Regions from separate parts of the Peribacillus sp. SIMBA_075 genome, predicted to be linked through region 3. Evidence: riboswitches for the same ligand, from Rfam matches in the RefSeq annotation. Region 3 holds a riboswitch; each other region holds the start of a gene.
The links. A riboswitch is a leader RNA that binds a small molecule or an ion and turns the genes downstream of it on or off. The one in region 3 is predicted to bind S-adenosylmethionine.
Positions count from the first base shown of each region.

Region 1: another riboswitch for S-adenosylmethionine. It lies ahead of SB775_RS10370 (methionine ABC transporter ATP-binding protein); the one in region 3 lies ahead of SB775_RS09765 (sugar ABC transporter substrate-binding protein).
Region 2: another riboswitch for S-adenosylmethionine. It lies ahead of SB775_RS16715 (5-methyltetrahydropteroyltriglutamate--homocysteine S-methyltransferase); the one in region 3 lies ahead of SB775_RS09765 (sugar ABC transporter substrate-binding protein).

Region 1 is NZ_JAWRYN010000010.1:60,202-63,484, forward strand. It holds gene SB775_RS10365 (methionine ABC transporter permease) at 3-653, opposite strand; gene SB775_RS10370 (methionine ABC transporter ATP-binding protein) at 667-1,689, opposite strand; SAM riboswitch class I at 2,008-2,119, opposite strand; gene SB775_RS10375 (hypothetical protein) at 2,485-3,012, shown strand; gene SB775_RS10380 (hypothetical protein) at 3,066-3,283, shown strand, end outside.
Region 2 is NZ_JAWRYN010000023.1:43,868-47,150, reverse strand. It holds gene SB775_RS16730 (MIP/aquaporin family protein) at 1-51, opposite strand, end outside; gene SB775_RS16725 (glycerol-3-phosphate responsive antiterminator) at 289-831, opposite strand; gene SB775_RS16720 (hypothetical protein) at 986-1,414, opposite strand; SAM riboswitch class I at 1,590-1,691, shown strand; gene SB775_RS16715 (5-methyltetrahydropteroyltriglutamate--homocysteine S-methyltransferase) at 1,939-3,042, shown strand; gene SB775_RS16710 (ArsR/SmtB family transcription factor) at 3,254-3,283, shown strand, end outside.
Region 3 is NZ_JAWRYN010000009.1:84,162-87,444, reverse strand. It holds gene SB775_RS09770 (sugar ABC transporter ATP-binding protein) at 1-843, opposite strand, end outside; gene SB775_RS09765 (sugar ABC transporter substrate-binding protein) at 900-2,012, opposite strand; SAM riboswitch class I at 2,129-2,234, opposite strand; gene SB775_RS09760 (GTPase domain-containing protein) at 2,332-3,283, opposite strand, start outside.

The sequences.
Region 1 (3,283 bases), on a different contig from region 3:
TTTTATCTTCTTCTGATTTTTTTTGAAACGAAATTCCCGGTGGTTTGCAATAATTGAACGATGATCACGAGCGCCGCCACTGTGACGACCATCGTCATCGTATCGAACCTTTGATAACCGTAAGCCAAGGCTAAATCTCCTACCCCGCCTGCACCGACAGCACCTGCCATGGCTGTAGAACCAACCAGCCCGATTGTCGCTGTTGTAAATGTAAGGATCAACGAACTAAGTCCCTCGGGAATCAAAAAGCGATAAATGATTTGCCATGTCGTCGCCCCCATTGCCTGAGCTGCCTCGATGATCCCTTTGTCCACTTCCAACAGGGAGTTCTCCACAAGCCGGGCAATATAAGGAGCCGCGTAAAAGATAAGCGGAACAATGGCTGCATTCGTTCCGATCGCACTGCCTACAATCATTCTAGTAAACGGAATCAGTGCTACAAGCAAGATGATGAAAGGAACCGACCGCAATATATTGATGATCGGATTCAATACATTAAAGATCCATTTATTCTCCAGGATATGACCCTTTCTAGTAATGACAAGCAGGATACCTAGCGGGAGCCCAATCAATCCGGAAAATACCAATGAGATGGCTACCATATAAAGTGTGTCACCGAAAGCGGTCGACAGCTGCTCTGCCGTTATTTCCATTCCCCAAAGCGTATTACCCATTTACCTGCACCTCCTGGACGAGAATCCCCTCATCTTTAATATATTGATAAGCCTTGCCCACCTCTTTTTTGTCACCTGTCACTTCGATGATCAAATTCCCAAAAGGCGTTTCTTGAATTTCAGAAATATTGGCTGATAATACACTTAAATGAACATCATATTTCTTCGAGATGGTTGAAAGTAAAGGAGTACCCGAAGTAGTCCCAATAAAATTAATTTTCCAAATAATCGGGATATGGGACCCTATACTTTTCAGGAAACTTTGTGGAATCTCGTCATGTATGACCGTTCTCACGAAGTTTTTTGAAATATCCGTTTGCGGCTTCGCAAAAACTTCGAAAACCGAACCTTGTTCAACGACGCATCCGCCCTCCATGACCGCTACCTTATTGCAAATTTCCCTGATGACAGACATTTCATGAGTGATTAGCAGAATGGTAATATTGTATTCTTTATTAATTTTTTTTAAGAGCTGCAGTACTGCACTCGTTGTTTGTGGATCTAATGCAGATGTAGCTTCATCACACAATAAGATCGATGGATTGGTAGCCAATGCCCTCGCAATTCCGATCCGCTGCTTTTGACCGCCGGATAATTGTTCCGGATAACTCTTTGACTTGCTTGATAAGCCAACGAACTCTAACAGCTCGCCTACCCGCTTTTTGATTTCTTTACCAGGGGTTCCGGACAAAACGAGCGGCATGGCGATATTATCAAAAACGGTCTTTGAGTTAAGCAAATTGAAATGCTGAAAGATCATCCCGATTTTTTTCTTTTCAGCCCGTAATTCCTTTGGGTTCAATTTGGTTAAATCCTTGCCGCCAACAATCACCTGACCATCTGAAGGGTGTTCCAGCAAATTGACCAACCTGATCAATGTACTCTTCCCGGCTCCGCTATAACCGACTACACCGAATATATCCCCCTTTTCCACTGTCAAATTAATGCCCTTCAAAGCCTCGACAGTCTGTTTCTTTGTTTGATAAACCTTTTTAACATTTTGAAACTCTATCATCCAATCTCCCCCCATGCTGTTTATTTGTACAAATTCATTATCAGAGAAGAGCTTTGCAAAGTTTCATAATGATCGGGTTAAATTTTCGAAACTCACGAGTAAATGCACGAAACTCACGAGTAAATGCATGAAACTCACGAGTAAATACTCACAACTCATGATTAATGATCGAAACTTACGAGTTAATGCACCAATTCTCCAAATAACCATATACATTCTGAATAAACAAAAGAGGCCTCCTCCGTCATCAGACAGAAGAGGCCTCTTTTAGACATAAAAAAGAGTAAACTCTTAAATTAATTATCTAAGAAAAGCTCCTTCTTATCTTTCAAACTTTCGTCCGTTGGAATTAGCACAGTATTTTTACAAAAGTAAAAACCCGCTGCCGAGGTATCATAGGGCCAAGTCCCTCCACATCTCTTGATAAGAATTAACGTTATATTTAATTATGTCCTTCACTATATATTCTAATTTCCCTAAAGTCAACCATATTTTCCATCATTCTAAACATTTTCACAGTATAGTCAATTGACGGTTTTTTTTATTATATAAATATAATTCTTTCTCTATTTTATAATGATTTGCTCATTCTCCACAACATAGAAGTCGCTCAGTTATAACAGCTACAGATTATCTGTAGCCTTTTACACTGTCTACTTAGAGGGGATAATATCTCTGGAGGGCCTCAACTTTAATTAACTAATTATGAAAAAAATGTTAATTAAATATTGATTATTCATATAATTCAAAATATCATTAACAAAGAAGTTAAATACATAAAATGAGGTGGGATTCTTGGGATTTTCAAAAATATTATTATCAACAAGTCTATGCTTCACGTTATTTTCAGGTTTTTCATTATCAGAGGCAAAAGCAGAAACAAGTAAAGACCCTATTGCAATAGAACCATTTGCTTGTACAGAAGTAGGGACTTACACAACATCTTATAAATCTAAAACAACTTCAACAAAAACTGAATTTACACATTATGCAACAAATAATAGTAGTGTTACTGATAGTGTTACTAGATCTGTTCAAATTTCTTATGCTGCTACAGTAAGTATAGGAGGAGAAGCATCATTTAAAGTACTACAAACAGGGGCAAAAATAACAGCTAATGTCGGGTATGGATATAATAGTACAAAAACTCTTTCTACAACTTGGTCTATTCCGAAGGGAAAATGGAAATTAACTGCAGGAAGTAAATGGGTAAAAGCCACAGGAACTCGTTATAAAGTTGTTGCACCTTGTAATTTAACAAACGGAACTACTACAACTGCTAATTATACTTATGCAACATGGAGCGAAAAAGTTAAACAATAATGATATTTCGAGATTTAAAGATTTTTTTTACTAATAAACAGAGGTGTTAAAATATGCTTCTAAAATATATTTGTCCTTTTATCTTTTGTATGTCCCTTCTAATGGGGTGTAATTCTTCAGAAAAGACAAGTGAAAGAAGTGCCAATAATCCAATTGAATCTGAACAGAATAATTCATCTATTCAGAAAAACAAATCATTAGAAAACAAGTTGCGCCCCCCTAAATTTAGCATAACAAATTTCGAAATGAATTATATTCCTAAGAATAAGGA
Region 2 (3,283 bases), on a different contig from region 3:
GAATAAAACTAAAATCATCGTGCCTACCACTTCTCCCCAAAATGGAGTCATGAATAAAACCCCTCCCCTGATAAATTTTTAAACCATGCCAACAAATAAAAGGAGATCCACAGCAGAACTATCTTCATAAAATAAATTATGAATAGATCTGTTGTGAATCTCCTAGTCTCCGTCACATATATTAACTTATAATTTACAATATACTAGTTTGTGAAAACGCTGTCAATTATTTGGCGAGGAATTATTCTATTTTTCTGTAATTTTTTTCAACTTCCTCGTTCGACCCCATTAAACGATATCCCATAATTCAGTTTTGGAAGTGGTGATTGCCGACGCTCCAGCATCAAGGGCGTTCAGGACTTCATCTGAAGTACGTATGAGGCCGCCTGCAAAAATCGGTGTCTGCAATCGTTCCTTCACCTCTTTTATCATCCATGGCATGGCGCCTGGCAAAACTTCGATATAGTCCGGCTTGGTTTTCTGCACCAGCTTATAACTTTTCTCCAGCGCATGTGAATCTATTAAAAAGATTCGCTGGATGGCAATGACCCCCTTTTGCTTCGCCTTCAATATAACGTTTGATTTAGTTGAAATCAGCCCATATGGATTATATTCCTGACAAATGAATTCTGTCGCGTACTCATCACTTCTTATGCCATGGATCAAATCGACATGATAAATCATTTTCTTATTATGCTGCTTTGCCATCATACTTACGTTTTTCAATTGTGATATATGCAAATCAAGAAACACACCTATTTCATAGGAACTTTCTAAAAATCTTTCGAAATCCTTCATGCTTGCCGAAGCAGGCAAAATCTTCTGGTCCATTATTTCCCTCCTTATCTCCTGGAAAACTATAAGTAATTTAGTATATTTTATAGAGCTTGATTTATCAAACACATTGTGAGGTATGGCATTTCAACCTACCCTTACACTAACATACCTGGCATCCCCTTTAAATATTGTGGCTAAAAACGATCCATCATATTGAAAGTTTCATTTTCAATGCACCTTCGACGAGTTCATACGATTTAATTGTGCCAACGGGGATTTTTCTCACGATGTTCCAAGCATTAACATTCATTTTGATCTTTCTATTTTCGAATTCAAAAAATGGCGGTTTGTTAAATATCCTTCGGTTAATGAAGTTCCTGTCAATTGGTTCCATTTCCACTAATTCAAATGAAATCGTTCTTTTTTCCACGTGAACCGGTTTTAATGTAATCCGGAAAGCTACGTTTTTCTTTAACATCATTTTTTTCACTTCCGTCGTTCCGGAAAGCACTATATGCTTTGGCGTAATCTCGACTTTAATATCCTGACCATATGATTTCATTCTTAAGATTTTCTCTATCATGGCTTCAGTTACCGTTATCGGTAAGCCATTTTTGAATGGACTGAATGTACTCATCCTTGCATTCCCCTCCTGCCGCTCATATGAAACGTCGGTTATAGCATATGCCGGGTTCCCTGATGTAGTTAACATTTCAACCCATATTAATAATCGGTATATTCGAAATCTTCCACCTTCATTACTTGACCTTTATAAAAACTACCTGTATAGTCTTAATTAATTTAATAGACAACTCTTATCCAGAGAGGTGGAGGGACTGGCCCTTTGATGCCTCAGCAACAGACTGATCATGTACTGTGCTAATTCCAGAAGTGTAGAAACTTGAAGATAAGAAGAGTATATAGCTTTGCTGCCAACACCTCTTCTTATTTTTAAGAAGAGGTGTTTTATTTTTAGGCTCTTTTCGTAAAGATTGTTGTTTTTAAAACGAAAGGTTGATTGGAGCGGAAGTGCGAGACTCCTGCGGGAGCAGCGGGACAGGCGAGCATCTGGAGGGGAAATCAACCACAACTCACTACCTGGTAAATAGCAACAAAGTACGTGAAAACAGCCTATTTTTAAAAGGAAAGAAGGAATGCAACATGTCAATCACATTAACGAAGGCACCATTCAGGGCCGATCACGTCGGAAGTTTATTAAGACCAGAACGTTTACATATTGCCAGAAAGCAACTTAAGAAAGGTACCATTTCAGCAGAGCGGCTTCGTGAAGTTGAAACCGAAGAAATCAATCGGATTGTCGAAAAACAAATTGAAGTTGGATTGGAGGCCGTGACGGATGGTGAGTTCAGACGAACATGGTGGCACTTTGACTTCCTCGAACATTTAAATGGCATCGAGGGATATGTGACTGAAAAAGGTCTCACATTCGATGGTGTGGAAACAGAGAGATATAACGTTCGCAATACCGGGAAGGTTTCATTCAATCCTGAACATCCCTTCATTCGCGATTTCATTGAATTGAACAAAATCGTGAACGGACGCGCCGTTGCCAAGCAAACCATTCCCAGTCCGAATCAATTATTTGCTGTAGGCATTCATAATGAAGACATCTACCCTGATATTGAAGACTATGCTAATGATATCATCAAAGCGTATCAGCATGCTTTGAAGGCTTTTTATGAAGCAGGTGTACGTTATCTTCAATTGGATGATGTATATATTGCCAGACTTTCAGCTCCAGATTTCCAGTTCAAAGATGGAAAATATACGAGGGAACAGTTAATCGATCTTGCACTTCGCGTAATTAATGGCGCATTGGAAGGCAAACCAGAAGACCTTGTCGTCACTACACACCTATGTCGTGGGAACTACCAGTCGACTTGGGCGTTTGAAGGAAGCTATGCCCGTATCGCCCCAACTTTATTGGCAAAAGAATCAGTGGATGGATTTTTCTTGGAATATGATGATCAACGCTCAGGAGATTTCAAGCCATTGGAATACATTCCAAATGGCGGTGCACGGGTCGTACTGGGTGTCGTCACTTCAAAAAATGGAGAAATCGAAGACAAGGAAGCTGTTAAGGCACGCATTGAAGAAGCCTCGCACTTCGTTCCTCTCGAACAATTATGCTTAAGTCCGCAATGCGGCTTCGCCTCCACCCATCACGGTAACAAGCTGACCGAAGAACAGCAATGGGAAAAGCTGAAATTCGTCGTTGATGTAGCAAAAGAAGTATGGAAATGATTTTTTAGCGGAGACTTTAATTCTGATTTACAGGATTTGAACAACCTAATCGGCCCGCACTGATATGGGAGCCGATTAGGTTCTTGCAATAATACATTTCCATTCCTTTAATGACTCTTTAGATAACGGTATCAAGTTTTGCTATTTATGAAACTAACGATGAATGATAAAACCATTTGACATATCGATAATTCTCGATATAATGAAATGTATGAAAACAATCGAGATATTTAAAGCATTA
Region 3 (3,283 bases):
TTTAATATGCAGACTGACATTTTTAACTTTCTCTGTATCTGACAATCCCTTCACTTCCAGAATAACGTCGCCAATCGAAGAATTCACTTCAGGGAACTGTTCATCCATGGTTTTCCCTAGCATATTCTCTATCACTTCGTTACAGGTGATGTCTTCCATCTTTCGACAAGTGACAAGCTCCCCATTCCTCATGATCGTAATTTCCTCACAGATTTCAAAAATCTCAGGCAGACGATGTGAAATGAAAATGACTCCAACACCTTTTTGCTTTAATTCATTTACAATTCGAAAAAGTTCTGTCGTTTCTATATGACTTAACGGAGCAGTTGGTTCGTCGAGAATCAGGAATTTGCATTCTGTCGAAACGGCTCTTGCTATCAGGACCATCTGTTTTTCAGCCAAGGTAAGGTCTCTTACCAGCTTTTTCGAAGGGACACGAATTTTCATATCTTCAAGAATTAAAGAGGCTTGGTTGTGCAGCTCTTTCCATTGAACTATCTGTTTTTTTCCCATGTTTTGGACCATATCATTCAACATTATATTTTCCCCAACGGTTAAATAAGGGATGAGGGCCGTATCTACTTCCTGATAAACTATTTGAATACCCTGTTCCTGCGCCGCTTTGGGCGAGCGGATATTCTGCTTTATCCCATCAATAAAAATGTCACCTGAATAATGAACATGGGCTCCCGATAAAACCTTCATTAACGTCGATTTCCCTGCTCCGTTTGCACCGACCAATGCGTGGGTTGCCCCTGATTGTATAGAAAAGTCAACTTCACTAAGCGCCTTCACTCCTGGAAATTCAATCGAGATTTTCTTCATTTCTAGTTGCGTGCCCATGTCCATTCCCCCTTATTGAACAGACACTCCCTTCACTTGCAAGAGAGTGTCCCCTTTTACTTTTTATAATGAGCTTTCAAAACTTTCATCCAATCTTCTTCAAATTCCGTTGATACACCCCATCCTTCGACAATACCAGACAGATTTGCCATGTTAACGGCTTCTTTTGAGGCTTGGATTTGCTTTTGTGAAATAAGTGAAGCCTCTAAGTCATAGGTTTGCGGTGTTTTTTCGCCCGCTAATTTTTTTGCCAATATCCTCATATTCACTGCACCAATCAACTTGGGATCGACGGCTGCCGTGTAGGACCATGAGCTAGCGGCCGATTGGATTTCCTGAAGATCTGCATTCGATACATCAATTCCGTATATCTTCACTTCATCGCGGCCCGCTTCTTTAATCGCCCGGGCGGCACCGATAGCGAAGGCATCCCATGTTGCGAAAATGGCATCCAATTTACCTTTTGGGTATTTATTCAGCATTGCGGCTACTGCATTTTGTGTTTGAACCGAAGTATCTGCAGATGCCACTCCGAATCTTTCGACTTCCCTAATTCCAGGGTTTTCTTTTAATTTTTCCTGATAAACTGAATTTCTTCTCACCATTGGAGGAAAACCATCCACCCAAAGGTAAGCAATCGCCGCTTCACCTTTCTGTACTTTTATCAGTTTATCGAAAGCCAGTGTTGCCAGCGCTTCATCATCCTGTGAAGTTAATGTCACACCTTCTATTTTAGATAAATCGCTATTTGAATCGAATGTGACAACGCTTTTACCTGCATCAACCAACTTTTGAACGTCATTCACTGTTGCTGCATCATCACCATGGGAGATGATATAGCCGTCATAATCTTCCTGCAAAGCCTGCGCGATCGCATCATGGAATTTAGCCGTATCCCCATTGGCTGTATACGTATCCACTTGAAAGCCCATTGCTTCTCCTTCTTCCTTCGCTCCAGCAAGGTATTGGGCCGTATGATCATCACCGCCAATTTTACGGATCACTTTGATTTTGGCCCCTTCCCCATCAGCAAATCTTTCCGGTACATTTTCAAATGATACTTTTTCTTCTTTCTTCGATTCTGTGGAACTCTGTCCTGTAGAACAACCCGTTAAAAGCAACGCCGAAGCGATGGCTGAAACGAATATCCCTTTAATAGATCTTCCCATCTTGTTTCCCTCCACATTCTCCTATTATTCTTATCAGTTAAGTTGGTGTAAATCATAAAATAAAAACCTCTCTAGTAATAGAGAGGTTTAATCAGCTGTATTGCAGACTTATCCCTCTCTTATCTGTCAAAACATTTCTGTTTTGCAGGATTTAGCACCAATTCCTAATGGAACGGTTGCTGGGCATCTTAGGGCCAGTCCCTCCGCCACTCTTGATAAGAGAATATATCGTGTTACGTTTTTCGTAATTATCACTTTATAGGGATATAGTCGTAAAGTCAATAGTTTTTCGAATATTTGAAATGTTTCCTGCTACTTTTTATTTTCTTTGAAGCTGGGCTAGACGCTTTTTCTCAATTTTTTCAAGTCTCTCCAACTGACGTAGTTTCACTTCGAACACAGTGATCGGATCACGGTAAACTTCCGGATTTTCTTTCATATGCTCCAATGCAGCCTGGTAGTCTTTAATTTCAGTCTGCGTTTGCTCTATTGTTTTTTGAAGTAAGGCAAATGAGCTGCGATAGAAAAGTGAGATGTCCCGATCTAAAGATTTTTCAAACAATCCAAATTGGGTAAGGAAGCGTTCAGTGATCATTTCCGCAACATCCTGGTAATCTTCACTTTCCAAGTATTTCTTATAACGATTGTACATATTGGCTTTATTTTGCGGTATTGCCCCAAACAGCTTTCCTGCTCCTTTAAGCAGCAATTGTGATGGAGTCCTTCGCAAAAGGATATTAACGTCATCGATGCGGATACTGCTTGTCATCCTGTCGGCATCACGGCGCCAGTCATCCAATACCCTGAAGTCACCTGCCAGCATAATCCGTTCTTCTTTGTATAATTCATTGAATCCGGCACTCATCTCATCCATAAACTGTTGGCTTTGTGAGAACTCCATTTGGGAACTAGCAATCCAATCTTGAAGAGAACGGTAATATTGAGGCATGATCTTGTCAGAAATGAAGGCTTGAATCCGCTCATTCATTTCATGGTTCAACTGTATATGGACCTGACTGAAATCACTGCTTTCCGTTAACGATTTAGAGCAATCCCTCAGTAATTCAGGAATTTTAGAAGAAAGCTGACTTTTCACTTCATCCTTAAGCACACGGTACGACCTTATGATATTTTCACTTTTTTCTTTTTCTAAATCAGCCAGTTGATTGACCGCACCATTCAATTTGACTTCCATCTGTTCATTCCAAGAGATGGAATGCTCGCATTTCCGTTCATTGGCTGTCCGTTTTTCTAACAGATAAGATAAAGTT